Regions from separate parts of the Roseateles sp. GW821-FHT09B06 genome, predicted to be linked through region 1. Evidence: predicted binding sites of a transcription regulator. Region 1 holds the regulator's gene; the other holds the start of a gene.

Evidence for each region. Region 1 encodes LexA, which represses DNA repair genes until DNA is damaged. Its sites were predicted from a motif close to ACTGTATNNNNATACAGT; they were not measured.
Region 2: the regulator LexA is predicted to act here: its motif matches at 3,471-3,488, upstream of recA (recombinase RecA).

Annotation. Positions count from the first base shown of each region.
Region 1 is NZ_JBWKPM010000001.1:328,526-343,485, forward strand. It holds gene AC07OQ_RS01670 (MarR family winged helix-turn-helix transcriptional regulator) at 1-178, shown strand, start outside; gene AC07OQ_RS01675 (organic hydroperoxide resistance protein) at 188-613, shown strand; gene AC07OQ_RS01680 (asparaginase) at 610-1,554, opposite strand; gene lexA (transcriptional repressor LexA) at 1,632-2,324, shown strand; gene AC07OQ_RS01690 (helix-hairpin-helix domain-containing protein) at 2,329-2,613, shown strand; tRNA gene AC07OQ_RS01695 (tRNA-Asp) at 2,682-2,758, opposite strand; tRNA gene AC07OQ_RS01700 (tRNA-Glu) at 2,796-2,871, opposite strand; tRNA gene AC07OQ_RS01705 (tRNA-Ala) at 2,908-2,983, opposite strand; tRNA gene AC07OQ_RS01710 (tRNA-Asp) at 3,089-3,165, opposite strand; tRNA gene AC07OQ_RS01715 (tRNA-Glu) at 3,240-3,315, opposite strand; tRNA gene AC07OQ_RS01720 (tRNA-Ala) at 3,358-3,433, opposite strand; gene gltX (glutamate--tRNA ligase) at 3,545-4,954, opposite strand; gene AC07OQ_RS01730 (O-succinylhomoserine sulfhydrylase) at 4,951-6,213, opposite strand; gene purF (amidophosphoribosyltransferase) at 6,216-7,730, opposite strand; gene AC07OQ_RS01740 (CvpA family protein) at 7,749-8,267, opposite strand; gene AC07OQ_RS01745 (SPOR domain-containing protein) at 8,284-9,030, opposite strand; gene folC (bifunctional tetrahydrofolate synthase/dihydrofolate synthase) at 9,135-10,460, opposite strand; gene accD (acetyl-CoA carboxylase, carboxyltransferase subunit beta) at 10,521-11,393, opposite strand; gene trpA (tryptophan synthase subunit alpha) at 11,415-12,224, opposite strand; gene trpB (tryptophan synthase subunit beta) at 12,221-13,468, opposite strand; gene AC07OQ_RS01770 (phosphoribosylanthranilate isomerase) at 13,487-14,137, opposite strand; gene truA (tRNA pseudouridine(38-40) synthase TruA) at 14,134-14,922, opposite strand.
Region 2 is NZ_JBWKPM010000002.1:49,205-64,164, forward strand. It holds gene sucC (ADP-forming succinate--CoA ligase subunit beta) at 1-642, opposite strand, end outside; gene AC07OQ_RS02085 (DUF2889 domain-containing protein) at 668-1,261, opposite strand; gene AC07OQ_RS02090 (regulatory protein RecX) at 1,430-1,942, opposite strand; gene AC07OQ_RS02095 (nuclear transport factor 2-like protein) at 1,939-2,388, opposite strand; gene recA (recombinase RecA) at 2,394-3,431, opposite strand; gene AC07OQ_RS02105 (response regulator) at 3,718-4,389, shown strand; gene AC07OQ_RS02110 (sensor histidine kinase) at 4,493-6,019, shown strand; gene rodA (rod shape-determining protein RodA) at 6,006-7,160, opposite strand; gene mrdA (penicillin-binding protein 2) at 7,157-9,157, opposite strand; gene mreD (rod shape-determining protein MreD) at 9,180-9,698, opposite strand; gene mreC (rod shape-determining protein MreC) at 9,695-10,636, opposite strand; gene AC07OQ_RS02135 (rod shape-determining protein) at 10,694-11,737, opposite strand; gene gatC (Asp-tRNA(Asn)/Glu-tRNA(Gln) amidotransferase subunit GatC) at 12,021-12,320, shown strand; gene gatA (Asp-tRNA(Asn)/Glu-tRNA(Gln) amidotransferase subunit GatA) at 12,323-13,816, shown strand; gene gatB (Asp-tRNA(Asn)/Glu-tRNA(Gln) amidotransferase subunit GatB) at 13,818-14,960, shown strand, end outside.

The sequences.
Region 1 (14,960 bases):
CATCCTGCTGACAGAGACGGGCCGCAAGCTGAAGGAGCAGGCCCGGCACATCCCGTCCCAGCTGGCCTGCGCCACCGCCTGCTCGCTGGAAGAACTGAGTTCCCTCACGCGACGCCTGCACGAGCTGCGCGAGCAGCTGGCCGGTGCCGAGCTTTCACCCACCACCACCGATAGATAGGAAGACACCATGGCACTCGACAAAGTCCTCTACACCGCCACCGCCACCGCCACCGGCGGCCGCACCGGCACCGCCACCACGCCCGATGACCGCCTCAACCTGAAGCTGGACACACCCAAGGAGCTGGGCGGCGGCGGCGGCGAAGGCACGAACCCCGAGCAGCTCTTCGCTGCCGGCTATTCGGCCTGCTTCATCGGCGCGATGAAGGTCGTGGCCCAACGCCAGAAGGTCGCGCTGCCGGCCGACGTGAGCATCACGACCGATGTGGGCATCGGCCCGGTTGGCCAAGCCTTCGGCATCCAGGTTTCGATGGCGATCTCGATCCCCGGTGTGGACCGGGCCGTGGCCCAGGAACTGGTGAACGCCGCCCACCAGGTCTGCCCCTACTCGAACGCCACCCGCGGCAATATCGACGTGACGCTGAACCTGATCTAAGCCAGCAGCTCCAGCAGCAGCTGGACGCGGGCCTTCACCGGACTCAAGGCGCCGGCGCTCGGAAGGGCGCCGGCGCTTTCCATCACGGGTCCGGCATCGCAGCGCGTGCTGCGCAGCACGCGCACGCCGGCGGCCTGCGCCTCGCGCAGCGCCGCCTCCAGATCCCGCGCCAGGGTGCCGTTGCCGGTGCCGGCCACCACCAGGCCGTCCACCCCCTGGGCCAGCAGGGCTCGCACCACGGTGCCATCCGCGCCGACATGGTTCAGCACGATCTGCACGCGCGGCCATGCCTCGGCCGGCCTTGCGATGCGAGCCAGCCCCAGGCCACCAGCGGCCTCGGGCCAGGCCCCCAGCAGGCGCGGCACGCCCTCCTCCACGACACCCAGCTGCGCGCCCTCGGCCGAGGCAAAGGCATCGATCTTGTAGCTGTGCACCTTGCGCACCTGCTCCGGCCCGTGGATGGCACCGCCGAACACCGTCAGCACGCCGCGCGCAGCGGCATGGGCCGCCAGCGCGACGGCGTCCAGCAGGTTCTGCGGCCCGTCGACCTGCAGCGCGGTGGCCGGCCGCATCGCCGCGGTCAGCACCACCGGCTTGCCCGGTGCCAGCACGCGCTGCAGGAAGAAGGCGGTTTCCTCCAGGGTGTCGGTGCCATGGGTGATAACGACGCCGGCCACCTCGGGACGGGCCAGATGATGGGCAACCCGCCGCGCCAGCATTTGCCAGGTGGCGAAGTCCATGTCCTTGCTGTCCAACTGGGCCACCTGCTCGGCTTCAAGTGGCCGGCCGGCCAGCGGCGGGATGGCCTCGATCAGCTGCTTGACGCCCAGTTGCGCGGCGGTGTAGCCGACGTTGTCGGCCTGGTTCGCCGCCCGGCCGGCGATCGTGCCGCCGGTGCCGAGGATCACGACCAGATTGTTGTTCTTGCTTGCTTCAGACATTCATCAGATCCTGGATGGATAAACAGTCACTGGATATATACTCAGGCGAGATCAGCAACACCGCCCGCGAGGTGCCCATGGACGACAGCCCCAAACTCACCGCCCGCCAGCGGCAGATTTTCGATCTGGTGCGCGACGCCATCGAAAGCACCGGCGCACCGCCGACGCGTGCCGAGATCGCCGCCGAACTGGGCTTCCGCTCGGCCAATGCCGCCGAGGAACACCTGCAGGCGCTGGCCCGCAAGGGCGTGATCGAACTGGTGGGCGGCACCTCGCGCGGCATCCGCCTGAAGTCTGACACATTGCGCGCACTGAACCAGGAACGGCGTCAGCGCGAGGACGGCCTGCAACGGTTCGCGCTGCCCCTGCCGGGCATTGCGCAACTCACCCTGCCCCTGGTCGGCCGCGTCGCGGCCGGCGCGCCCATCCTGGCCCAGGAACATATCGAGCAGAGCTACACGGTGGAGGCCGGCATGTTTGCCCGCAAACCCGACTTCCTGCTGAAGGTCAAGGGCATGAGCATGAAGGACATCGGCATCATGGACGGCGACCTGCTGGCCGTGCAGAAGTCCAGCGAGGCCAAGAACGGCCAGATCGTCGTGGCCCGCATCGGTGACGAGGTGACGGTCAAGCGCTATCAGAAGCGTCGCGACGGCATCAGCCTGCTGCCGGAGAACGCCGACTTCGAGCCCATCCTGGTGTCGCCCGGCGACGACTTCGCGATCGAGGGCCACGCCGTCGGCCTGATCCGCAATTCCCTGAGCTTCTGAGCCGATGAAGGCACGCCACTACGAGGACTGCTACGCGCTGGAGCAGATCCCCAATATCGGCACCGCGATGGCCGCCGACCTGCGGCTGCTGGGCATCACCAGGCCGCAGGAGTTGCGCGGGCGCGATGCCTTCGTGCTGTACCAGCAGCTTTGCGCGATTACCGAACAGCGCCAGGATCCCTGCGTGCTCGATACCCTGATGTCGGCCGTCGATTTCATGCGCGGCGCACCGCCCAAACCCTGGTGGCATTACACGGCCGAACGCAAGCTGGTTTACGGCCCCATCTGAATCGCAGTATGGTCGTGCCAAAGAAGAAAAAGCCCTGGATATTTGCATATCCAGGGCTTTCCATAGATTGGCGGAGTGGACGGGACTCGAACCCGCGACCCCCGGCGTGACAGGCCGGTATTCTAACCAACTGAACTACCACTCCGCGTGGCGATGAATACCGTCTAGAGTATTCATCAAACTGGTACCTCGTAGGGGATTCGAACCCCTGTAGCCACCGTGAAAGGGTGGTGTCCTAGGCCTCTAGACGAACGAGGCAATAACTATCTACCTGAACTGCGCGCCACCAGAATTTGGTGGAGGTAAGCGGGATCGAACCGCTGACCTCTTGCATGCCATGCAAGCGCTCTCCCAGCTGAGCTATACCCCCGTATCGGGCACGCGCCGTTCAAGCGAATCAATCTTCTATCTTCTGAAATACGAGCGGCCAACTGAATGGCCGCTTGCATTTTGACATCAACGTGTCTGCAAACCTTGGCGGAGTGGACGGGACTCGAACCCGCGACCCCCGGCGTGACAGGCCGGTATTCTAACCAACTGAACTACCACTCCGCAGTGGGATAAGTTCGTAACTGAAAAAGATTATATATCAATAATCCATCTCAATTACCAAGCCTTATCAAACTTGGCGTCCCCTAGGGGATTCGAACCCCTGTAGTCACCGTGAAAGGGTGGTGTCCTAGGCCTCTAGACGAAGGGGACTAATCCTTCTTCATACCTGAACCGCGCGCCACCAAGAAGACTTGGTGGAGGTAAGCGGGATCGAACCGCTGACCTCTTGCATGCCATGCAAGCGCTCTCCCAGCTGAGCTATACCCCCAAAGAATTCCCTCAGGATCTGCGAACAATCTCGAGAACTTTCATTCCCTGGACTGCTGCGATTCTTTGTGTATCGCGCCGTTCAAGCGAGAAAAAGATTATAGAACGAATTTCAGATGCCGCGCAAGCGGTTGATGACAATTTCTTTGTCGAACAGTTCCAGTACCGCGTCGAGCGAGGGAGTTTGTGCGCGACCGCACACCAGCACCCGCACCGGGATGGCGAGTTGCGGCATCTTCAAGCCGTGCGCGCCGATGGCTTCCTTGATCGCGGCCTGGATGGTCGCCTTCTTCCACTCGGCGAGCGCGGCCAGCTTCTCGGCCAGCGCTGCCACGGCCGGCTTCACCGCATCGGTGATGTGCGTGGCCAGATCCTCGGCCGCGGGCGCGACCGGGGCGAAATACATGGTCAGCCAATCGGCCAAGGCCACCGTCGTCGCACAGCGATCCTTGAACAGCGCGCACAGCGGTACCAGCCTGGACGCCGGCGCGGCGATGCCGCGCTTGGCCAGTTGGCCCTCGACCAGCGCGGCCAGGCGCGTGTCGTCGGCCTGCTTGATGTACTGGCCATTCACCCATTCCAGCTTGGCCGGATCCCACTGCGCCGGGCTCTTGGACAGATGGCTGCCATCGAACCAGGACACCAGTTGCTCGCGCGTGAACAGCTCGTCGTCGCCATGGCTCCAGCCCAGGCGCGACAGGTAGTTCAGCATGGCCTCGGGCAGATAGCCGTTCTCCTCGTAGGCCGTCACGCTGACGGCGCCACGGCGCTTGCTGAGCTTCTGGCCGTCGTCGCCCAGGATCACCGGCACATGGCCGAACTGGGGCAGCGGCGCACCCAGCGCCTTGAAGATATTGATCTGCCAGGGCGTGTTGTTGACATGCTCGTCGCCGCGGAACACATGGCTGATCTGCATGTCCCAGTCGTCGACCACCACGGCGAAGTTATAGGTCGGCACGCCATCGGTGCGCTGGATGATCAGATCATCGATCTCGCGGTTGTTGATCGTGATCGGGCCCTTGACCACATCGTCCCAGCTCACGTCACCGTCGATCGGATTCTTGAAGCGCACCACCGGCTTCACGCCCTCGGGAATGGCCGGCAGCACCTTGCCCGGCTCGGGACGCCAGGTGCCGTCGTAGCGGCGCTTCTCGCCGCGCGCCTCCTGGCCGGCCTTCATGGCGTCCAGTTCCTCGGGCGTGCAGTAGCAGCGGTAGGCCGTGCCGGCGGCGATCATCTGTTCGATCACCTCGTTGTAGCGCTGCAGGCGCTCCATCTGGTAGATCGGGCCCTCGTCGTACTCGAGGCCCAGCCATTTCATCGCGGCCAGGATCTGATCGACCGAATCCTGGGTCGAGCGCGCCACATCGGTGTCCTCGATGCGCAGCACGAACCGGCCACCGTAATGGCGGGCGTAGGCCCAGGAATACAGCGCGGTTCGCGCCGTGCCCAGATGCAGAAAGCCGGTGGGCGAGGGTGCGATGCGGGTGCGCACGGGCGTGGTGTTGACTGGTTGGCTCATTGATTCAGCGTGGAAAATCCGCGCAGCAGATCGTCGGTGATGTCGTCAGGGTGCTCCAGGCCCACGGCCAGGCGGATCAGCCCTTGGCCGATGCCGGCGGCCTGGCGCTGCGCTTCGGTCAGGCGGCCATGCGAGGTGGTGGCCGGGTGCGTGATGATGGACTTGGTGTCGCCCAGGTTGGTGGCGATGGAGATCACTTGGGTGCTGTCGATCAGGTGGAAGGCCGCGGCACGCGCGGCCTCGGCCCCTTCCGCACCCTTGCGGCCGTGCAGGTCGAAGGACACCACCGCCCCACCCTGCCCGCCTTGCTGGCGCATCGCCAGTTCATGCTGAGGATGCGAGGCCAGGCCGGGATAGTGGACGCGCGCCACCTCGGGCCGTCCCTCCAGCCATTGCGCGACCTTCAGCGCATTTTCGCTGTGGGCCTTCATGCGCAGCCCCAAGGTCTCCAGCCCCTTCAGCACCACCCAGGCATTGAACGGCGCCAGGGTCATACCGGCGGTGCGGACCACCGGACCGAACATGTCCTTGATCAGCTTGTCCGGCCCGCACAGCGCGCCGGCCATCACGCGCCCCTGGCCATCCAGGTACTTGGTGCCCGAATGCATCACCAGATCGGCGCCCAGATCGGCCGGCCGCTGCAGCGCGGGCGAGCAGAAGCTGTTGTCCACCACCAGCAAGGCGCCGGCACCATGAGCCATCTCGGCCAAGGCGCGGATGTCGCAGACGTCGGTCAGCGGATTGGTGGGCGTTTCGGCGAAGAAGAGCTTGGTCGTCGGTTTGATCGCCGCCCGCCATTCGTCCAGATCGGTCTGCGAGACGAAGCTGGTTTCGACGCCGAACTTGCCGAACTCCTTGGCGAACAGATTGATCGTGGAACCGAACACCGAACGCGAGCAGATCACATGGTCGCCCGACTTCAAGAGGCCCATGATCAGCAGCAGGATCGCGCTCATGCCGGTGGCCGTGGCCACGGCGGCCTCGGTGCCCTCCATCGCGGCCAGGCGCGCCTCGAAGCTGCGCACCGTGGGATTGCTGGTGCGCGAATAGGTGAAGTCCTCCGAGGCCGCGAAGCGCTGCGCCGAGGTCTGGGCATCGGGCTGCACATAGCCGCTGGTCAGGAACAGGGCCTCGGAATTCTCGCCATGCTGGCTGGGAGCCAGCGCGGTGCGCACCGCCAGGGTCTCGGGCCGCAGGCCCGCGGGCAGCCGGGCGCGGGCCAGACGTTGGGCGAGATGGCGCTCTTCGTCGCTGCCCATGTTCACGGCCCCTCGCTACCGCTCTGCAGCGCCAGGCGGCTGCGTGCCGGGCCGTCCTCTTCCTCGCCCTGGGACTTGCGCTGCTCGCGCATCGTGTCGAAGTCCTCGGCCGAGACATCGCCGGTGATGTAGCTGCCATCGAAGCAGGAGGCCTCGAAGCCGTCCAAGCCCGGGCGCAGCGCCGCCACCACGCGCTTCATCGCATCCACGTCCTGATAGATCAACGCGTCGGCGCCGATGTACTGGCGCACCTCCTCGATGCTGCGACCATGCGCGATCAGCTCTTCCTTGGTCGGCATGTCGATGCCATAGACATTCGGGAAGCGCACCGGCGGCGCGGCCGAGGCCAAGTACACCTTGCGCGCGCCGGCCTCGCGGGCCATCTGCACGATCTCCTTGGAGGTGGTGCCGCGCACGATCGAGTCGTCCACCAGCAAGACATTGCGGCCCTTGAACTCGAGGCCGATGGCGTTGAGTTTCTGACGCACCGATTTCTTGCGCGCGCCCTGCCCCGGCATGATGAAGGTGCGGCCCACATAGCGGTTCTTCACGAAGCCCTCGCGATAGGGCTTGCCGATCTTGTGCGCCAGCTGCATGGCCGAGGGGCGGCTCGACTCGGGGATCGGGATCACCACGTCGATGTCGCTGGGCGGCATGGTCGAGATCAGGCGCTGGGCCAGGGTCTCGCCCATGTTCAGACGCGCCTGGTAGACCGAGATGCCGTCCATCACCGAGTCCGGGCGCGCCAGGTAGACGAACTCGAACACGCAGGGATGCAGGCTCGGGCTGTCATTGCACTGCTGGGCGTGCAGCTGACCGTTCATGTCGATGAACAGGGCCTCGCCGGGCGCGACGTCGCGTACCAACTGGTGGCCCGTGCCTTCCAGCGCCACGCTCTCGCTGGCCACCATGAACTCGCCCTCCGCCGACTGGCCGAAGCACAGGGGGCGGATGCCATGGGGGTCGCGGAAGGCCAGCAGGCCGTAGCCGGCGATCAGCGCGATCACCGCATACGAGCCCTTGATGCGCTTTTGCACCGCACGCACGGCCTTGAAGATGGCATCCGGCGTCACCGGCAGGTCGCGCGCGGCCAGCTCCAGCTCATGCGCAACGACGTTGATCAGCACCTCGGTATCGCTCTCGGTGTTGATGTGGCGGCGGTCGATGTCGAACAGCTCCTTCTTCAGCGCATGCGCATTGGTCAGGTTGCCGTTATGCACCAGCACCAGGCCGAAGGGCGCGTTGACGTAGAAGGGCTGGGCCTCTTCCTCGCTGTAGGCATTGCCGGCGGTCGGGTAGCGCACCTGGCCCAGGCCGATATTGCCCGGCAGCGCACGCATATTGCGGGTGCGGAACACGTCGCGCACCATGCCGCGCGCCTTGTGCATAAAGCACTTGTTGCCCTGCATCGTGACGATGCCGGCAGCGTCCTGACCGCGATGCTGCAGCAGCAGCAGGGCGTCATAGATCAACTGGTTGACCGGCGCCTTGGAAATCACACCGACGATGCCACACATGGTACTGCTTCCTTGTTTCTACAAACTGGACGGCGCGAGCAGGGACGCCTGCGCCGGGATGAACTTCAGGACCTCGGCCGGCAACATCGGCGCCAGGCCCTGCAGGGTTGTCTGCAAGATGGGGGCGAGCTGCGACTGTTTCCAGGTCTCGGATTGCGCGGCCGGCGTCATGCCCACCAGCACCACGGCCAGCAGCGCGACCAATACGCCGCGCAGCATGCCGAAACCGCCGCCCAGCAGACGGTCCACCACCGACAGCGGCGTCGCGTGAATCATGGCTCGCAACAGACGCGCAGACAGGCCCCAGACCAGCAGCACCGCGATGAACCCCAGCACCAGGCTCAGCGCCTGCAGCAGATGCGGCCCCAGGCGCTCGGCCGGCAAGCAGGGCAGGATCCAGGGCGCCACATGGGGGCAGGCGAAATAGGCCACCACCCAGCCCAGAATCGCCATCACCTCGTAGACCAGCCCTCGCCACAGGCCCAGCAACACCGAAATGGCCAGCATCGCAAGCAGCAGCAGGTCGACCCAGGCCATGTGCTTCAAGCCTCGCTCAGAGCGTCAGCACCGCGGTGGACAGACCGCCGCCGCGTACCTTGGCCGCCACTTTGTCGGCCTCGTCGCGGCTGGCAAAGGGACCGACCCGCACACGGATGCGCTTGCCATCGGCCGTCTCCACCGCTTGGGTATAGGTCTTCAGGCCCATGCGCTCGACCTTCAGGCGCGCCTCGTGCGCGGCCTTGCTGTCGGCATAGGCACCGACCTGAACGATAAAGCGACCCGCGGGCGCCGCGGCCGAGGCCGAGGTCTCGGACTTCTGGCCTTCCAGCAAGGCCTGCACACGCACGGCCTCGCGCGACTTGTCCTCGGCGGCGGGCTTGGGGGACTCCTTGGCCGGCTCCCTGGCGGGCACCTTGGCGACTTCCTTGACCGTTTCCTTGACCGTTTCCTTCCTGGTTTCGGGACGGGGCTCGGGCTTGGGTTCGGGCAGCTTCGGCAGCCCAGCCGCTGCCGTCTCAACCGCTGGCTCGTTGACCGGAGCGGCCGCCTGCGCGCGCGGCGCGGGCTCGGCGTTTGGCAGGGACGCGGGCAAGGCAGGTGCGGCCGGCGGAATGGCAAGCGGCGTCACCGCCTCCTTGCGCGGAATATCGATCGGCAGGTCCACCGGGATCGGGCGCGGCTGGGTCTCGAAGATCAGCGGGAAGCCGATCACGCCCAGTCCCACCAGCACGGCAGCACCGATCAGGCGGCGGCGGGCCCGCAGGCGCAGTTGCTGGACGTCGCTGGCCGATTCCGACACCGGCTTGGCCGCGGGCCTGGCCTCGGCGCTATTGACCGCGTTGCGCTTGAAGAAAGACGACAGCAAACCCATGGATTCAGGAGTGGAAGGCCCAGGTCGCGGCTTCAGGACGAGGCGGCGGGCTTGGCAGGGGACGAAGAAGCCAGGCGGGGCACGCCGTTCTTGAGCACGCCACCCACGGTGTAGAAGGAACCGAAGACCAAAATTCTATCAGCCGGGTCGGCTTCGGCCGCGGCGGCGGCCAAGGCCAGCTCCGGGTCCGCATGCTGCTGGACCATTACGCCCGCCGGGGTCTTGAGCCGGCCCTCGGCGCGCAGCGCCTCGAAACGCGTCGCCAGGGCCGCGGCCGTGGCGGCACGCGGGATCGGCAGATCGCAGAAATGCCAGACATCGACCAGCGGCGCGATGCGCGCCAGGATCTGCGCCAGATCCTTGTCGGCCATCGCACCGAACACCACATGGGTGCGCGGGAAGAAGCCCATCTGGTCGAGGTTCTGGGCCAGCGCGGCCACCGCGTGCGGGTTGTGTGCCACGTCCAGCACCAGGGCCGGCTGGCCCGGCACCACCTGGAAGCGGCCCGGCAGCTCCACCAGGGCCAGGCCGGTGCGCACCGCCTGGGCGCTGATCGGCAGGCGCTCGAACAGCGCCTCGAACACGGCCAGCACGCCGGCCGCGTTCAGCAGCTGGTTGACGCCGCGCAGCGAGGGGTAGGCCAGCCCCGAGAAGCGCCGCGCGCGGCCGGCCCATTGCCATTGCTGGCGGTCGCCGCTGTAAGTGAAGTCGCGCCCGAGCTGGCGCAGATCGGCCCCGATCTCGGCCGCATGGGCGGCGATCGAGGTCGGCGGCAGCGGATCGCTGCAGACCACCGGGCGGCCGGCGCGCATGATATGGGCCTTCTCGCGCCCCACCGACTCGCGATCCGACCCCAGGTACTCGGTATGGTCCAGATCGATGCTGGTGATCACGCTGCAGTCGGCGTCGATGCAGTTGACCGCGTCCAGCCGTCCGCCCAGGCCCACCTCCAGGATCACCAGGTCCAGCGGCTCGGCCGCCAGCCGGCTCATGATGGCCAGGGTCGTGAACTCGAAATAGGTCAGCGCGATGTCACCACGCGCCTTTTCCACCGCCTCGAAATGCGGCAGCAACGAATCGGCCTCGACCGGCGCGCCGTTGACGCGGCAGCGCTCCTGGAAATGCACCAGATGCGGCTTGATGTAGAGCCCGACCTTGTAGCCGGCCTGCAGCGCGATCGACTCCAGCATTGCGCAGGTCGAACCCTTGCCATTGGTGCCGGCGACCATCACCACGGGAGCCTCGAACTTCAGGCCCATGGTCTCGCGCAGACGCTGCACGCGGACCAGGGTCATGTCGATTTCCTTGGGGTGCAGGCGCTCGCAGCGGGCCAGCCAGTCGTCGAGATTCATCGTCATGCCAATTCAGAAACAAAGACGGCCAGGCTGTCTGGCCTGGCCGTGGCGGGTGGATCGGTCTCAGGCCACCGCGTCGGCACTCTGCCGCTGCAGCATGGCCAGCTGGCGGGCAATGGTCTCGCGCAGTTGACGGCGGTCGACGATCATGTCCACCGCCCCCTTCTCCATCAGGAACTCGGCGCGCTGGAAGCCCGCCGGCAGCTTTTCGCGCACGGTGTTCTCGATCACGCGCGGGCCGGCAAAGCCGATCAGGGCCTTGGGCTCGGCGATCACGATGTCGCCCACGAAGGCAAAGCTGGCCGAGACGCCGCCCATCGTGGGATCGGTCAGCACCGAGACATAGGGCAGCTTGGCCTTGGCCAGCTTCGTCAGCGCCGCATTGCTCTTGGCCATCTGCATCAGGCTCAAAAGACCTTCCTGCATGCGCGCGCCGCCGGTGGCGGTGAAGCAGATGAAGGGCACCTTCTGCTCCAGCGCGGTTTCGACGCCGCGCGCGAAGCGCTCGCCGACCACCGAACCCATCGAGCCGCCCATGAAATCGAACTCGAAGCAGGCCGCCACCACCGGCACGCTCATCACCGCGCCACCCAGCACGACCAGCGCATCGGTCTCGCCGGTGGATTCCAGCGCCTCCTTGAGCCGGTCGGGGTACTTCTTGCTGTCCTTGAACTTCAGGGCGTCGACCGGCAGCACCTCCTGGCCGATCTCGTAGCGGCCTTCGCCGTCGAGGAAGGCATTCAGGCGCGCGCGCGCGCCGATGCGATGGTGATGGCTGCACTTGGGGCAGACATTGACGTTCTGCTCCAGATCGGTCTTGTACAGCACCGTTTCGCAGGACGGGCATTTGATCCACAGGCCCTCGGGCACCGTGCGGCGCTCGTTGGGGTCGGTCTGCTGCATCTTGGGCGGCAGAAGTTTCTCAAGCCAGCTCATGGAGGCTCCTTATTCAGTGACTCAGGCGTCCAGCGCAGCGCGGATTTCGCGGATGAACTGGGCACCGGTTGCGGCGACATTATCCCTTGTCTGGACTTCCAGCAGCTGCACGAGGCGCGAACCGATCACGACGGCGTCCGAACAATCGGCCACCGCGCGTGCCGTGGCGCCGTCACGGATGCCGAAACCGACGCCCACCGGCGTGCTGACATGGGCGCGGATGCGTGGGATCGCCGCGGCCACCGCGGCCGTGTCCAGATGGCCGGCGCCGGTCACGCCCTTCAGCGAGACGTAGTACACATAGCCGCTGGCGAGCTGGCCGATGCGTGCCATGCGCGCCTCGGTCGAGGTGGGAGCCAGCAGGAAGATGGGATCCATGTCCTGCGCCTTCAGGGCCGCGACAAAGGCCTCGCATTCCTCGGGGGGATAGTCGACGATCAGCACGCCATCGACGCCGGCCGCCTTGGCGTCCAGCACGAAGCGCTCCATGCCGTAATGCTCGACCGGATTCGCATAGCCCATCAGCACCACCGGGGTCTGGTCGTTGCCCTGGCGGAAGGCGCGCACATAGCCCAGCACCTGGGCGAGGCCGATGCCATGCTTCAGGGCCCGCTCGCCGGCGCGCTGAATCACCGGGCCGTCGGCCATCGGGTCCGAGAAGGGCACGCCCAGCTCGATCACGTCGGCGCCGGCCGCCGCCATGGCCTGCATCAGCTCGACCGTGGCCTCCGGATAGGGATCGCCCGCGGTCACGAAGGGGATCAGCGCCTTGCGGCCCTGCGCCTTCAGCGCGGCGAAGGTCTTGGCAATCCTTCCAGTGACGGGGCTCATTGCATGCCTCCCTTCACCGTCTGGCCGCCCTGCGAAGGCCGGTCGAAATAGGTAGCGCCGGACAGGTCGGCCACGGTGCCGATGTCCTTGTCCCCACGTCCAGAGAGATTGACCAGCAGATGCTGGTCGGGCCCCATCGTCGGCGCCAGCTTGATCGCATGGGCGACGGCATGGCTGGATTCCAGCGCCGGGATGATGCCCTCGGTGCGGCACAGGCGGTGGAAGGCCGCGAGCGCCTCCTGGTCGGTGATGCCGACATACTCGGCCCTACCGATGTCCTTCAGATAGGCATGCTCGGGGCCGACACCGGGATAGTCCAGGCCGGCCGAGATCGAATGCGTCTCGATGATCTGGCCGTTGGCATCCTGCAGCAGGTAGGTGCGGTTGCCGTGCAGCACACCGGGACTGCCGGCGGACAGGGTCGCCGCATGCTTGCCGCTGGCGATGCCCTGCCCCGCCGCCTCGACGCCAATCAGGCGCACGCCCTCATGCGGGATATAGGGGTAGAAGATGCCGATGGCGTTCGAACCGCCGCCGACGCAGGCGATCACCGCATCCGGCTGGCGGCCGGTCATCGCGGGCATCTGGGTCAGGCATTCGTCGCCGATGATGCGCTGGAAGTCGCGCACCATGGCCGGATAGGGATGCGGACCGGCCACCGTACCGATGATGTAGAAGGTCGACTCCACGTTGGTGACCCAGTCGCGCATCGCCTCGTTCAGCGCGTCCTTCAGGGTCTTGGAGCCCGACTCCACCGGCACCACGGTGGCGCCCAGCAGGTTCATGCGGTAGACATTGGGACTCTGGCGCTTGACGTCCTCGCTGCCCATATAGACCACGCATTCCATGCCGTAGCGGGCGCAGATCGTCGCCGTCGCCACGCCATGCTGGCCGGCTCCGGTCTCGGCGATCACGCGCTTCTTGCCCATGCGCCGGGCCAGCAGGGCCTGGCCGATGGTGTTGTTGACCTTGTGCGCGCCGGTGTGGTTCAGGTCCTCGCGCTTCAGAAAAATCTGCGCGCCGCCCAGCTCGCGGCTGAGGCGGTCGGCATGGTAGATCGGGCTGGGGCGGCCGACGAAATGCGCGAGCTCCTTGTTGAACTCGGCAATGAAGTCGGGATCCTTGCGGTAATGCTCGTAGGCCTCGTTCAGCTCGTCGAGCGCATGCACCAGGGTTTCGGCGACGAAGCGGCCGCCATAGGGTCCGAAATGCCCGCGGGCATCCGGCTGGTCATAGGTCTTCATGATGGGTGTTTCTTCTCTTCAGGTTTCTTGCAGTGCCGCGATCTGGGCATCCGCATCGCGGACCGCAGCGCAGAACTGCCGGATCAGGGCGGCGTCCTTGAGGCCCTTGGCGGCCTCGACGCCGGAACTCACGTCAACGGCCCAGGGCCGAACCCGAAGAATCCCTTCGGCCACATTTCCGGCATGCAACCCACCAGACAAAACGACTGGAGAGGGCACGTTTCTTGGAATGAGCGACCAATCGAAAACCTTTCCACCACCGCCATAACCCTCGACATGGGCGTCGAGCAGGATGGCCTGGGCGCGAGAGAACTGTTGGGCGAAGTCTAGCAAATCGAAGCCCGGCGTCATGCGGGCCGCGCGGATGAAGGGGCGCCCTGCCCGCTCGCAGTCAGCCGGCGTCTCGTCGCCATGGAACTGGATCAGCATCTGCGGCAGCGCCGCCTGGGCCGCGGCCAGCTGTGCCGCGCCGGCATTGACGAACAGCCCCACCGGCATCACGAAGGGCGGCAGACGGCGGGCCAGCTCGGCCGCGCGCGCCGGCGTCACATGGCGCGGGCTCCTTTCGTAGAGCACGAAGCCGATCGCGTCGGCACCGGCCGCCACCGCGGCATCGACATCGGCCTCGCGGGTCAGACCGCAGATCTTGATACGGGTACGGGTGTTCATGGCAGCCAATCCATCGCGGCGGTGCGCTCGGGGAGATTCAGGTGGGCATCGTAGTAGGGGCCGACGAAATAGAGCCCATCGGGGGCAAAGGTCGGCGCCGCGGCGTCACGGTTGCGCGCGGCCAGCACCTCGATCAGCCAGTCCGGCTGGCGGTTGCCGCTGCCCACGGCCAGCAGGCAGCCCATGATGTTGCGCACCATATGGTGCAGAAAGGCCGAGGCGTCGAACTCGAAGCGCCAGTAGGCGCCGCGCTTCGTGATCTCGATCGCACGCAGGATCTTCACCGGCGATTTGGCCTGGCATTCGGCCGAGCGGAAGGACGAGAAATCATGCTCGCCCAGCAGATGCGAGACCGCCTCCCGCATGGCCTCGCCGGCCAGGGGGCGGAACACCCAGCCCACCGCGCCGCTCTCGATCGCCGGCCGCACCGCCGACTCCAGCAGCAGGTAGGCGTAACGCCGCCCGCGCGCATGATTGCGCGCATGGAAGTCCGCGCCGGGAAAAGCGCACCACTGGATCGCGATGTCGGGCGGCAGGTAGCGGTTGGTGCCGCGTATCCAGGAGAAGGGTTCTCTGCTGACCGGCGAGTCGAAATGCACGACCTGGTTCAGGCCATGCACGCCGGCATCGGTGCGTCCCGCGCAGATCGTGCGGACCGGCTGGGCGACGAACTGGCTCAGCGCCGCTTCCAGCGCGTCCTGCACCGTGCCACCGCCCGGCTGGCTCTGCCAGCCTTTGTAGGCTTGGCCGCGATAGCTGACGCCCAGCGCCACCCTTGTGTTCATGGAGCTCCAAAAAGAAAGGCGCCCGGCCATGCCGGGCG
Region 2 (14,960 bases), on a different contig from region 1:
GGCATCCAGGGCGATCAGATTGCCCTTGGAATCGCAGTTCAGCGGGTTGATTTCAACCAGCGACGCATCGGTGTCCATGTAGCACTTGTAGAGCTTGGCGAACAGGTCGACGGCCTGGTCCACCGACGCGCCGGTGAGGCCGATGGCCGCGGCGATCTTCTTGCTCTGCTCGGTGGTCAGGCCCACCAGCGGGTCGATCATCTCGGTGATGATCTTCTCGGGCGTGGAATGGGCCACTTCCTCGATGTCCATGCCGCCTTCGCTGGACGCGATGAAGGCGACCTTCTGCGTGCCGCGGTCGGTGACCAGCGAGACATACAGCTCGTTCTTGATGTCGGCGCCTTCTTCGATGTAGAGGCGGCGGACCTTCTGGCCTTCCGGGCCGGTCTGGTGCGTGACCAGTTGCATGCCCAGGATCTGCTCGGACAGGCTCTTCACCTCGTCCAGGCTCTTGCCCAGCTTGACGCCACCGCCCTTGCCGCGGCCGCCGGCGTGAATCTGCGCCTTGACCACCCAGACCGGGCCGCCCAGCTTCTGCGCGGCTTCCACCGCTTCTTGCACCGTGAACGCGGGAATGCCGCGCGGCACCGGCACGCCGAACTGGCGCAGGATTTCCTTGCCCTGGTACTCGTGAATCTTCATAGGGGGTCTCGCTTAGAGGGAAAAGTCAGGAAGAGGTGGGAGAGGTCGCGGTCTGCGCCGCGGCCGGAGCCTGGCGATACCAGCGGGGGTAATGGGCTTGCACGACCGCGCCGTCGCTCCTCAGCGCATGGCACTTGTCGATCTGGAACGGTGCCTGGCCCGAGCTCGCGTCGCCCTCGCGGGTGTCGATCACGATGCCGGCAAAGGCCTGGATCACGGCGGTGGGCAGCACCTGGCTGAGTTCGGTCAGATGGGTGCAGCCCTTGATGCCGGCCAGGCGCTCCTTGACACCCAGGCGGAAGCCCTTCAACAGGTTCAACCCGGTCAGGCGCGCGTAGGCATCGCCATGCTCGCCGCAGACGCCCGGATAGGGCATGCCGCGCGTCTCGGAGCCCGAGGCCAGCACGTTCAGCTGCCTGTCGACCACCAGACGCAGCAGCATGTCGTGCAGCGGCTCGCCGGCGCGGCGCAGACCGGCGGCCAACGGGATGTCGCGGGTCTTGACGTCCTGCAAGGTCGCCTCCACGTCGAACAGCCCGTCTTCACGCGCAAACACCTGCACGTCGATGGCTCGACGGTGCAGCAGACGGCGCTCGGAGGACGGGGTGAGCAAGGACATGAAGCGGTACAGACAACGCGCAGGCAAGCCCGCCAAACCTCGGGACTGGGGTGGCGGGCAAGTCTGCCAAAGACCGCGAATGTAGCATGCTGCGCTGCCGCAAGCCTGTCGCGGGGCTGTCAGCGGGCCTCGTCCGGCGACGCGGGCCGCCCCGGCAAGGGCCGCCCCTCACTCCGGCAAGCCGCGCAGCACCCGGCGAATCACCTCGGCAGAAAACCCTCGTCCCGCCAGAAAACGGGTTTGCCTCGCGCGCGCCGCGGCATCCTCGGGAAGCGCCGCGCCGAACTTGCGCGCCCAGACCGCACGGGCACGTTCCAGCTCGCTGTCTTTGAGCTGCAGCTGGCGCTCGGCATCGAGGGTCAGGCCATGTTGGGCCAGCTCCTGCTTGATGCGCAGATTGCCGTAGCGCTGCGCGCGCGCATGGACGCGCGATTCGACGAAGCGCGACTCGCTGAGATAGCCCTGGGCCTGCAGCCAGACCAGCAGTTCATCGACCTCGGCCGCCACCTCGGCCGATTCCGGGGGCGTCGGTTCTTCCGCCGCACCGGCCTCGGCCAGCTTCGCGGCCTGCGCCAAACGGGCAATGCGCAGCAGCTTGCCGCGCAGTTCGGACCGGCTGTGATCGCGCTGCGCCAGCAGCGCGATCGCGCGCATCTTCAGGGACAGGGGTTTATGGCTCATGGCGCCGCGGGCGGGTCGGGATCCAGATCCAGGCCCGGGCGACCGTCGGCCGGCAGGCCCTCCAGGCCCGGCAGATCGCGGCGCCAGGCCGGCGGCGCCTGCACGTCGGACCAGTATTCGTCGATGCCGACGATCCGCCCGCCCTCGATCGCAAAGAAGCTGTTGGCGTAGAAGGACGCCTCGCCATGATCGACCCGCACCAGGCTGTGCACCCGCCCGGCCCCCAGCGCATGCAGCGCCAGCAGGCGGATCGCCCAGCCTTCCGGATAGACCGCGTTCACATGCACGATGGCAGCCGCACCGACAAAGCGCTCGCGCGTGCTCCACCAGGTGCAGCAGGCCTGCGGATCCAGCAGGGCCTGGGCCTCGGCCCAGCGGCGCGCCTGGTAAAGCGCCCAGAAGCGCCGCACCAGGGCCGGCCCGGCCCGCGCGCCCGCCTGCCGCACGGGCCTTACTCCGCGGTGTCGCCCGCCAGCAGGGGCACGCCCAACGATTCGCGCACCTTGTTCTCGATCTCGCGCGCGATGTCGGGGTTCTCGCGCAGGAATTCGCGCGCGTTGTCCTTGCCCTGGCCGATCTTCTCGCCGCTGTAGGCATACCAGGCGCCGGACTTGTCCACCACCTTGGCGACCACGCCCATGTCGATGATCTCGCCCTCGCGGCTGATGCCCTCGCCGTACAGGATGTCGAACTCCGCCGTCTTGAACGGGGGCGAGACCTTGTTCTTGACCACCTTGACCTTGGTCTCGGAGCCGATCACCTCCTCGCCCTTCTTGATCGAACCGATGCGGCGAATGTCCAGGCGCACCGAGGCGTAGAACTTCAGCGCATTGCCGCCGGTCGTGGTCTCGGGGCTGCCGAACATCACGCCGATCTTCATGCGAATCTGGTTGATGAAGATGACCATGCAGTTGGTCTTCTTGATCGTGGCGGTCAGCTTGCGCAGGGCCTGGCTCATCAGGCGGGCCTGCAGGCCGGGCAGCGAGTCGCCCATCTCGCCTTCCAGTTCGGCCTTGGGCGTCAGCGCGGCGACCGAGTCGACCACGATCAGGTCCACCGAACCCGAGCGCACCAGCGCGTCGACGATTTCCAGGGCCTGCTCGCCGGTGTCGGGCTGGCTGATCAGCAGGTCCTGCAGATTGACGCCCAGCTTCTGCGCATACTGGATGTCCAGCGCATGCTCGGCGTCGATGAAGGCGCAGACGCCGCTGAGCTTCTGCATCTCGGCGATCACCTGCAGCGTCAAGGTGGTCTTGCCCGACGATTCCGGGCCGTAGATCTCGACCACCCGGCCGCGCGGCAGGCCGCCGACGCCCAGCGCGATGTCCAGGCCCAGCGAACCGGTGGAAACGACCTGGATGTCCTCGATCACCTCACCCTCGCCCAGGCGCATGATGGAGCCCTTGCCGAACTGCTTTTCGATCTGGGCAAGGGCGGCCTGCAGGGCCTTGGCTTTTTCGGTGTTGGCGTTTTTGACGGGGGCATCCATGTTCGATCTCCTGTTTCGGCTGGGCGCATTATGGCGCAATCTGTATATTTGTACAGTAGTTTAGGCAGGACCTGCTGCCATTCAATGTCAGTAATGATCAATATGAATTAGGGCTGTCGGGCATGAGCGGCCTGCTTCGGTCCTGTTACATATCGACCAATAGGGGCATCGTATTCTTCCTGTGGCTCATGGGATGAGCTACCGAGGCGGCGGTACATCCTCCGGCAGTCATGTCCTTCAGTAAGGTCGCCCTCCCTAGAATGTTCGTATAACGAGGGGACGAACCATGCGCATCCTGATTGCGGAAGACGACCAAGTGCTGGCCGACGGCCTGTTGCGCGCGCTGCGCGCCTCCGGCTACGCGGTCGACCAGGTCGGTTCGGGCACCGAAGCCGATGCGGCGCTGGCCTCGCACGAGTTCGATCTGGTGATCCTGGACCTGGGCCTGCCCAAGCTGCACGGCCTGGAGGTGTTGCGCAAGCTGCGCGCGCGCGGCGCCTCGATGCCGGTGCTGATACTGACCGCGGCCGACAGCGTCGAGCAGCGCGTCAAGGGCCTGGACCTGGGCGCGGACGACTACATGGCCAAGCCCTTCTCGCTGCAGGAGTTGGAGGCGCGGGTGCGGGCGCTGACGCGCCGCGGCCTGGGCACGGCCTCCTCGATCATCAAGCATGGCCCGCTGAGCTTCGATGCCACCGGCCGCGTCGCCTATATCAACGACCAGATGGTGGAGCTCTCGGCGCGCGAGCTGAGCCTGCTGGAGGTGCTGCTGCAGCGCGCCGGCCGCCTCGTGAGCAAGGACCAGTTGGTGGAGCGCCTGTGCGAGTGGGGCGAGGAAGTCAGCAACAATGCGATCGAGGTCTATATCCACCGCCTGCGCAAGAAGATCGAGCAGGGGCCGATCCGCATCGCCACGGTGCGCGGCCTGGGCTACTGCCTGGAGAAAATTCCGGGATGAACGGAACACCCCGCTGGCCGAGTACAGCCATCGCCCCGCCGGGAGGGTTGGGCCTTGCCTGGGACGGCCCGGTGCGGCGGCCCGTCTGAACCCGGAAAGCTGAATGGCCGCAGACACCGAGCAACGCTCCCTGTTCGGCGAGATCCTCGACTGGATGCTCGCCCCGCTGCTGGTGATCTGGCCGATCAGCGTCGCCCTGACCTGGCTGGTGGCGCAGGGCATCGCGGGCCGGCCCTACGACCGCGAACTCGGCGAGATGGCGCGCAATCTGGGCCTGCAGGTGGCCGCGGCCGAAGCGCCCGAAGGCCGGCGCTCGCGCTATGCGCTGGCGCCCGAAGCTGCGGCCCTGCTGCGCGCCGACGAGGCCGACACCGTCTACTACCAGGTGCTGGGCCTGCGCGGAGAATTCCTCAGCGGCGACAGTCAGCTGCCGGTGCCCGAGACCGAGCAGCCGATCGTGCCCTGGGAGCTGCATTTCCGCGATGACGAGGTGGGCAGCGACAGCGTGCGCGTCGCCTACCTGTGGGTGGCGCCCGAGGGGCAGGCCGGCTCCACCCGGACCATGCTGGTGCAGGTGGCCGAGACCCTGGGCAAGCGCGCCCGCCTGACCAACGAGATCATCAAGGGCGTGATCCTGCCGCAGTTCGTGATCCTGCCGCTGGCCGTGCTGCTGGTGTGGCTGGCGCTGGCGCGCGGCATCGCGCCGCTGAACGATCTGCAGCGCCGCATCCGCTCGCGCGAAAGCTCGGACCTGAGCCCGATCGACGAACGCCGCATCCCCGACGAGGTGGCGCCGCTGGTGCGCGCGATCAACGATCTGCTGGGCCGGCTCGACCAGTCGATCGGCGCGCAGAAGCATTTCCTGGCCGACGCGGCGCACCAGCTGAAGACCCCGCTGGCCGGCCTGCGCACCCAGGCCGAGTTCGCGCAGCGCGAGATCGACGAGGGCAAGAGTTCGCCGGCCGAGCTGAAGCGCTCGCTGCAGCAGATCGCGCTATCCAGCCAGCGCGCCGCCCATATGGTGAACCAGCTGCTGGCGATGGCGCGCGCCGAGGACAAGGAACATGCGGCCCGGAGGATCGAGGTGAACCTCTCGGAGCTGGCGATGGAGACGGTGCGCGACTTCGTGCCACGCGCGCTGGACAAGCGCATCGACCTGGGCTTCGAGGGCCCGGATGCCGGCCAGAGCGCGCTGCGCATCGACGGACACCTGCTGCTGATCCGCGAGCTGATCCGCAACCTGGTCGACAACGCCCTGCTCTACACCCAGGCCCAGGGCACGGTGACGGTGCGCGTGGTCGAAGACCCGTTCGGCCAGGTCACGGTGCTGCAGGTGGAGGACTCCGGCCCGGGCATCGCCGAGCAGGAGCGCGAGAAGGTGTTCCAGCCCTTCTACCGGGCTCTCGGCACCAATGTCGACGGCTCCGGCCTGGGCCTGGCCATCGTGCGCGAGATCGTGCAGCAGCATGGCGCCGAGATCACGCTGGACGCCACCCGCACGCGCCGCCCCGGCCAGCAGGACGAGGACGGCCAGGGCCCCGGCGCGCGCTTCACGGTGCGCTTCGCGGCCCACCCGGTACGGCCGGAGGATGGCAGCACCGAACGGGACGGCGGCCTCAGCCCGGCATGAAGCGCCGGCTCTTGGCGATCGACATCAGGATCCCCAGGCTCAGGCCCAGGGTCACCATGGCCGTGCCGCCATAGCTGATGAAGGGCAGCGGCACGCCCACCACCGGCAGGATGCCGTTCACCATGCCCATATTGACGAACACATAGGTGAAGAAGCTCAGGGTCACCGCGCCCGCCATCAGGCGCGCGAACAGCGTGGCCCCCTCGGCCGCGATCATCAGGCCGCGCAGGATCAGCGCGGTGAAGCCGGCCAGCAGGGCCAGCGCGCCGAGCAGGCCGAACTCCTCGCCATAGGCGGCGAAGATGAAATCGGTGGTGCGCTCGGGGATGAACTCCAGATGGGTCTGCGTGCCCTTCATGAAACCCTTGCCGGTCAGGCCGCCGGAGCCGATCGCGATCTCGCCCTGGATGATGTGGAAGCCCTTGCCCAGCGGATCCTTGGTCGGGTCCAGCAGGGTGCAGACGCGATTCTTCTGATACTCCCGCAGCATCGGCCATTCGACATCGGGCTGGCAGATCTGGTCCTCGCTCAGCACCAGGGTCGTGATGGCCGCGGCGCCCAGCACGAAGGCCGGGATGATCAGCTTCCAGGACAGGCCGGCGAAGAAGATCACGTACAGCCCCGCCGCCAGCACCAGGATCGAGGTGCCCAGATCGGGCTGCTTGGCGATCAGGCCCACGGGAATCGCCAGCAGCACGAAGGCGGCCAGGAAGTCCGGCAGGCGCAGCTGACCCTCGCGGCGCTGGAACCACCAGGCCAGCATCAGCGGCGTGGCGATCTTCAGCAGCTCCGAGGGCTGGATCACCATGCCCACATTGAGCCAGCGCGTCGCGCCCTTCTTGGTGATGCCGAACAGCGCGGTCGCCACCAGCAGCGCCACGCCCACCGTATAGAGCGGGATGGCCAGGGCCATCATGCGCTGCGGCGGGATCTGCGCCACCACGAAGATGATGGCCAGCGAGAGCAGCATATTGCGGCCATGGTCGACGAAGCGCGTGCCATGGTCGTAGCCGGCCGAATACATGCTGAGCAGGCCCAGGCCCATCAGCCAGGCGATCGCCAGCAGCAGCGGCACATCGAAGCCCTGGAACCAGGGCTTGAGGCGCTGCCACAGGCTCGGCTTGCTGAAGACGGCATTCATGGTCGCCCCCCCGATGCGGCCGAAGCCGCCGCCGGCGCGCTGGCCGCCGCCTGACCCGGCAGCGGCACCTGGTCGGGTCGCCGCGACTGGCCCATCGGCGCGAAGGTCTTGCCCGCCTGAGTCAGCGTGATGTCATCCTCGCTGGGGTACTGGCCGGCCAGCACGAAATCGAACACCCGCCGCGCGATCGGCGCCGCGGCGGCCGAACCCCAGCCGGCGTTCTCGACGATCAGTGCCAGCGCGATGGTCGGCGCCTCCACCGGCGCGAAGGCCACATAGAGCGAATGGTCGCGCTTGCGCTCGTCGGCCTTGATATTGCTGTAGCGCTCGCCGGCCCGCAGGCCCACGGCCTGGGCGGTGCCGGTCTTGCCGCCGCTGGGATAGGCCGCGCCGGCGAACACCGCGCGCGAGGTGCCCTCCAGGGTCACGCCATGCATCGCGTTGCGGATCACCGTCACGTCGGCGGGGCGCAGCGGCAGCGGCTCCAGTGCGTCGCTGGCGACGCGCCGCCGCTCATGCCTGACCACATCCTCGATCTCGCGCACCAGGCGCGGCTTGAAGCGCTGTCCGCCGGTGGCCACGGTCGAGTAGGCGGTGGCCATCTGCAGCATCGTGAAGTTGTTGTAGCCCTGGCCGATGCCCAGCGAGATGGTCTCGCCGGCATACCATTTCTGCTGCTCGGGCCGGCGGAACTTCTTGCGCTTCCATTCGGTGGACGGCAGGTCGCCGGTGACCTCGCCCAGCAGGTCGATCTCGGTCCTGCGGCCCAGGCCGAAGGGTTCCAGTTCGTCGTGGATCAGGTCCACGCCCATCTCGTTGGCCAGGCTGTAGAAGTAGACGTTTGAGGAGCTGACGATGGCCAGGCGCATGTCCTTGGGGCCGGGCCGGTCGGTCTCGGGGCTGCCGAAGGTGCGGCCGCCGAAGCTGAAGGTGAGGTTGTCCATCACCACCGTGCCGGGCGCGCGCTTGCCGCTGGTCAGCGCCGCCATCGCCATCAGCGGCTTGAAGGTCGAGCCCGGTGGGTAGGTGCCGCGCAGCGCACGATTCAGCAGCGGCTTGTCGGGGTTCTCGTTCAGCTCGCGCCAGCTGTCGCTGTCGATGCCGTCGACGAACAGGTTGGGGTCGAAGGTGGGCTTGGAGACGAAGGCCAGCACCTCGCCATTGCGCGGGTCGATCGCCACCAGGGCGCCGCGGCGGTCCTTGTAGAGTTCCTCCACCAGGGCCTGCAGCTTGATGTCGATCGACAGCACCAGGGTGTTGCCCGGCGTCGGCGGCCGGTAGGCCAGGCGCCGCACCGCGCGGCCGGCGGCGCTGGTCTCCATCTGCTCGAAGCCGGTGATGCCGTGCAGCTCGCGCTCGTAGCTCTGCTCCAGGCCCAGCTTGCCGATGTAGTCGGTGCCGCGGTAATTGGCCTGGTCCTCCTCTTCCCAGTCGTCCATGGTCTTCTTCTCGGACTGGTTGATGCGACCGATATAGCCGATCAGGTGGCTGCCGACCTCGCCCAGCGGGTAGCTGCGGAACAGCCGGGCCTTGATCTCCACGCCCGGGAAACGGTAGCGCTGGGCGGTGAAGCGTGCCACCTCTTCGTCGCTGAGCTTGGTGCGGATCGGCAGCGACTCGAAATGCTTGCTCTCGTCCAGCAGGCGCTTGAAGCGGCGGCGATCGCGCGCCTGGATGTCGATGAACTTGGCCAGCTCGTCGACCGTCTCGTCCAGATTGCCCACCTTGGACGGCATGATCTCCAGCGTGTAGGCCGAGTAGTTGCTGGCCAGCACGATGCCGTTGCGATCCTTGATCAGGCCGCGGTTCGGCACGATGGGCACGACGGTGACGCGGTTCGCCTCGGCGCGGTCGGCCAGGCTGTCGTGCTGCAGCACCTGCAGATAGACCAGGCGCGCCACCAGCAGACCGAAGCAGAACAGCACGAAGGCCGCCGCCGCGAACACGCGCAGGCGAAAGCGCGACAGCTCCTGCTTGAGGTTCTTCAGGACGGTCATGGCCGGCTCGTCGGGGTCGCGCTCAAAGCGGGCGATGCGCGTCGGGATCGGGCGGCCGGCGCTGCGGTGCCAGCAGCAGCCAGGAGGCCACCGGCCACAGCAACGCCTCGAACAGCGGCGCCAGCAGCAGGGACCAGCCCGGCCACATGCCCCCCACCAGCAGACGCACCGCCAGCGACACCGCATGGGCCAGCACGAACAGCGGCAGGATCTGCGCCGCCTGGCCCGACAGGCCGAACCACAGCAGGCGCCGGTGCATCGCGATCGCGCCGAAACTCAGCACGCTGTAGGCCAGCGCATGCTGGCCCAGCAGCGCGCCGTGCTGCACATCCACCAGCAGGCCGAACACGAAGGCCCAGCCCACGCCGACGCGGCGCGGCTGATGCACGTTCCAGAACACCAGCACCAGGGCCAGCACGTCCGGCATCGCGCTCTGGCGGCCGATCGGCACCATGTCGACGACCAGGGCCAGCAAGAGACTGACGGCGATGAAGAGCGGATTGGCCGGCAGCAGCAGCTGGTCGCCACGCGGCATGATCATGGCCTGGCTCCCGATGACTTGGCGCCGGCACGCGCGGGCGCCGATGCGGCCGCCGAGGCCGCCTGCGCCTCCTTGCGCGCCTTGCCCAGCTCCTGCAGCTGGCCCAGCACCAGCACATGGCGCACGTTGTCGAGCTGCACCACCGGCCGCAACGCCACGCGCGCGAAGCTGCTGTCGCCGCGCCGCTCCACCGCGCTGACCCTGGCCACCGGCAGGCCGGACGGATAGACCCCATCCAGGCCCGAGGTGGTCAGCAGGTCATCCTGTTTGACGTCGGCGTTGGCGGCCATGAAGCGCAGCTCCATGCCGCCGCCGTCGGCCCCGCCAAAGGCGGCACCGCGCTGCTGGCTGCGCGTATTGAGCACGGGAATCGCGGCATCCTTGTCGGACAGCAGGGTCACCTCGGACGAGAACATATAGACCCGCGTCACCTGACCGACCACGCCGGCATCGTTGATCACCGGGGCGCCGGCCTGCACGCCCTGTTCGCTGCCGCGGTCGATCACGACGCGACGCGAATAGGGGTCGGCCGCCTCGTACAGCACCTCGGCCGCGACGGCCGGCACCGACAGCGCCGGGCGCAGGTCCAGCAAGGCCCGCAGGCGCTGGTTCTCGGCCTGCAGCTGGGAGGCGCTGGACAGCGCTTGAGCCTGCTGCACCAGCTGGCGGCGCGCCTGATCCTCGGCCGCCATCGCGCGCTCGGTGCCGCGCAGATAGTCCTGCGCCCGTTCCCAGGCGTCGACCGGCGCCAGCAGCGCCCGCTGCACCGGCTGCAGCAGCAGGGCCAGCACGGCGCGCGCCGGCGTGGCCAGCTTGAAGCGCGCGTCCGCCACCATCAGGAAGACGGCCAGCGCGGCGCAGAACAGCAGCTTGGTCAGCGCCGACATGCCCTGGCGGAAGAACGGCGGCGGGGTGCGATCCAGGGTGCCCAGTGGCATGGCGTAGCGAGAGTCAGATCGCGGTTGGAACGAGGGCCCGCAGGCCCGGACAGAGACTTACTCCGAGGTGAAGATCGAACCCAGGCGCTCCATGCGCTCCAGCGCCATGCCGCAACCGCGCACCACGCAGGTCAGCGGGTCCTCGGCCACCAGCACCGGCAGGCCGGTTTCCTCGGCCAGCAGGCGGTCCAGGTCGCGCAGCAGCGCGCCGCCGCCGGTCAGCATCATGCCGCGCTCGGCGATGTCGGCGCCCAGTTCGGGCGGGGTCTGCTCCAGCGCGTTCTTCACCGCCGAGACGATCTGGTTCAGCGGATCGGTCAGCGCTTCCAGGATCTCGTTGGACGAGATCGTGAAGCTGCGCGGCACGCCTTCGGAAAGGTTACGGCCCTTGACCTCCATCTCCTTGACCTCGGAGCCGGGGAAGGCCGAGCCGATGTTCTTCTTGATCGCCTCGGCGGTGGGCTCGCCGATCAGCATGCCGTAGTTGCGGCGGATGTAGTTGATGATGGCCTCGTCGAACTTGTCGCCGCCGACGCGGACGCTGCCCTTGTAGACCATGCCGCCCAGCGAGATCACGCCGACCTCGGTGGTGCCGCCGCCGATGTCGACGACCATCGAGCCGCTGGCCTCCGAAACCGGCAGGCCGGCGCCGATCGCGGCGGCCATCGGCTCCTCGATCAGATAGACCTCGGAAGCACCGGCGCCCAGCGCCGATTCGCGGATCGCACGGCGCTCGACCTGGGTGGAGCCGCAGGGCACGCAGATGATGATCCTCGGGCTCGGCTTGAGCATCTTCGAGTCATGCACCATCTTGATGAACTGCTTGAGCATCTGCTCGGTGACCGTGAAGTCGGCGATCACGCCGTCCTTCATCGGGCGGATCGCCTCGATATTGCCGGGCACCTTGCCCAGCATGGCCTTGGCCTCGGCGCCAACGGCCTGGATGGTCTTCTTGCCGTTCGGGCCGCCTTCGTGACGGATCGCGACGACCGAGGGTTCGTCGAGCACGATGCCCTTGCCGCGGACGTAGATCAGGGTGTTGGCGGTGCCGAGGTCGATGGCGAGGTCGGTCGAAAAGTAGCGACGCAGGGAAGCGAACATGGTGTGTGTGGAGCGCCAGTCAGGAGGGCATCTGAGCCGTGGGTTGAGATCGCGCTATGGACTGGCTTGGAGGGTTCAAAAATAGGGCAGCCCTGAGAATCACCAGAGGGCTGCCGCCGGACTTGTTCGCACCATGTGCAACGAGGCCGCGTGGCCTTGGCAAGCCACGCAGCCCCGTTGCCATGGAGATAAGCGGAGATAATACCCGATCACCCCCGCATTCCCTTGCTCGCAAGCCCGCATCGGGCCTTGTTTTTTGCCACTTTTGGATACCGCCCGCCCCATGGCCCTGACCCCTCAAGACGTGAGCCGCATCGCCCACCTGGCCCGGCTGGAACTGGCCGAGCCCGAGCAGGCCGCCCTGCTCGGCCAGCTCAATGGCTTCTTCTCCATCGTCGAGCAGATGAGCGCGGTGGACACCAGCGGCGTCGAGCCGCTGTACACGCCGCTGTCCGCGGTGCAGGACGTGCGCCTGCGCCTGCGCGAGGACGCGGTCACCGAAACGAACCAGCGCGAACTGAACCAGCGCAGCGCTCCCGCCGTCGAGGACGGCCTGTTCCTGGTTCCCAAGGTGATCGAATAATGATGACGACGAAGTCCCTGCACGAGATGGGCGTGGCCGAACTGGGCCGCGCGCTGGCCGAGAAGGCCGTTTCCAGCCGCGAGGCGGCCCAACAGCTGCTTGCAAGAGTTACCGCTCACGAGGCCCTGGGGGCCTTCCTGCATGTCGATGCCGAGGCCGCACTGGCCGCCGCCGGCGCAGCCGACGCCCGCCGCGCCGCCGGCGAGGCGGGCGCCCTGCTGGGCGTGCCGCTGGCCCACAAGGACATCTTCGTCACCCGGGACATGCCGACCACGGCCGGCTCGAAGATGCTGGCCGGCTACCGCAGCCCCTTCGACGCGACCGTGGTCGCCAGGCTGAAGGCGGCCGGCACGGTCTCGCTGGGCAAGCTGAACTGCGACGAGTTCGCGATGGGCTCGGCCAACGAGAACTCGGCCTACAAGCCGGTGGCCAATCCCTGGGACAAGAGCCGCGTGCCCGGCGGCTCTTCGGGCGGCTCGGCCGCCGCGGTGGCCGCGCGCCTGGTGCCGGCCACCACCGGCACCGACACCGGCGGCTCGATCCGCCAGCCGGCCAGCTTCACCGGCATCACCGGCATCAAGCCGACCTATGGCGTCTGCTCGCGCTACGGCATGATCGCCTTCGCCTCCAGCCTGGACCAGGCCGGCCCGATGGCCCGCTCGGCCGAGGACTGCGCGCTGCTGCTGGCGGCGATGAGCGGCTTCGACGAGCGCGACGCCACCAGCATCCAGCAGCCGCCGCAGGACTTCCACGCCCAGATGCTCATCCAGCGCGAGGGGGCGACCGCGGCCCAGCCGCTGAAGGGCCTGCGCATCGGCCTGCCCAGGGAATTCTTCCCGGCCGGCCTGAGCGGCGATGTCGACAAGGCGGTGCGCCAGGGGCTGGCCGAGCTGGAGAAGCTGGGCGCGACCCTGGTCGACGTCAGCCTGCCGCGCACCGAGCTGGCGATTCCGGTCTACTACATCATCGCGCCGGCCGAGGCCAGCTCGAACCTCTCCCGCTTCGACGGCGTCAAGTTCGGCCACCGCGCCGCGCAGTACGACGATCTGCTGGACATGTACAAGAAGACCCGCGCCGAAGGCTTCGGCGCCGAGGTCAAGCGCCGCATCATGATCGGCACCTATGTGCTCTCCCATGGCTACTACGACGCCTACTACCTGCAGGCGCAGAAGCTGCGCCGCATGATCGCCGACGATTTCCAGCAGGCCTTCACGCAATGCGACCTGATCGCCGGCCCGGTGGCACCGACGGTGGCCTGGAAAAGCGGCGAGCAGGGCGACGATCCGGTCAAGGCCTACCTGGCCGACATCTTCACCCTGCCCGGCTCGCTGGCCGGCCTGCCCGGCATGAGCGTGCCGGTGGGCTTCGGCGAAAACGGCATGCCCGTGGGCCTGCAGCTGCTGGGCAACTATTTCAAGGAGGGTCAGCTCTTGCATGCGGCCCATGCCTTGCAGCAGGCGACCGATTGGCACCAGCAGGCCCCGGCAGGATATTGATATGACGAGCAGCAGCAGCAAACTCATCCGCGGCTACGAGGTCGTGATCGGGCTGGAGAACCATGTCCAGCTCTCCACCGCATCGAAGATCTTCAGCGGTGCCTCCACCGCCTTCGGCGCCGAACCCAACACCCAGGCCTCGCCGGTGGACCTGGCCCTGCCCGGCACGCTGCCGGTCTTGAACCGCGCCGCGGTCGAGCGCGCGATCCGCTTCGGCCTGGCGGTCGACGCCAAGGTGGCGCCGCTGTCGATCTTCGCGCGCAAGAACTACTTCTATCCCGACCTGCCCAAGGGCTACCAGATCAGCCAGTTCGAGATCCCGGTGGTGCAGGGCGGCCATATCGAATTCTTCGTCGGCGACGCGAAGAAGTCGGTGCGCCTGACCCGCGCCCATCTGGAAGAGGACGCGGGCAAGAGCCTGCACGAGGACTACCACGGCCAGAGCGGCATCGACCTGAACCGCGCCGGCACGCCCCTGCTGGAGATCGTCTCCGAGCCCGATCTGCGCTCCGGCGCCGAGGCCGCCGAGTACGCCAAGACCCTGCACGCCCTGGTGATGTGGCTCGGGATCTGCGACGGCAATATGCAGGAGGGCTCGTTCCGCTGCGACGTCAACGTTTCGGTGCGCAAGCCCGGGCAACCCTATGGCACGCGCCGCGAGATCAAGAACCTGAACAGCTTCCGCTATCTCTTGCAGGCGGTGGACTACGAGGTCAACTGGCAGATCGACCAGATCGAGGACGGGCTGCCGATCCAGCAGGCCACGGTGCTGTTCAACCCCGACACCGGCGAGACCCGCGCGATGCGCAGCAAGGAGGACTCGGCCGACTACCGCTACTTCCCCGATCCCGACCTGCCGCCGCTGGTGATCGCGCCGGAATGGGTGGAGCGGGTGAAGGGCGAGATGCCGGAGCTGCCGGCCGTGATGGCCAAGCGCTTCCAGCAGGTCGATGGCCTGCCGGCCTATGACGCGACGATGATGACCGCGAGCCTCGCGACCGCGCGCTACTACGAGGCCGCGCGCGACGCCTGCAAGGCGCCCAAGCTGGTGGCCAACTGGCTGCAGGGCGAGTTCTCGCGCCGCCTCAATGCCGAGGAGCGCGAGATCGATGCCAGCCCGGTGAGCGCCGCGACGCTGGCCGCG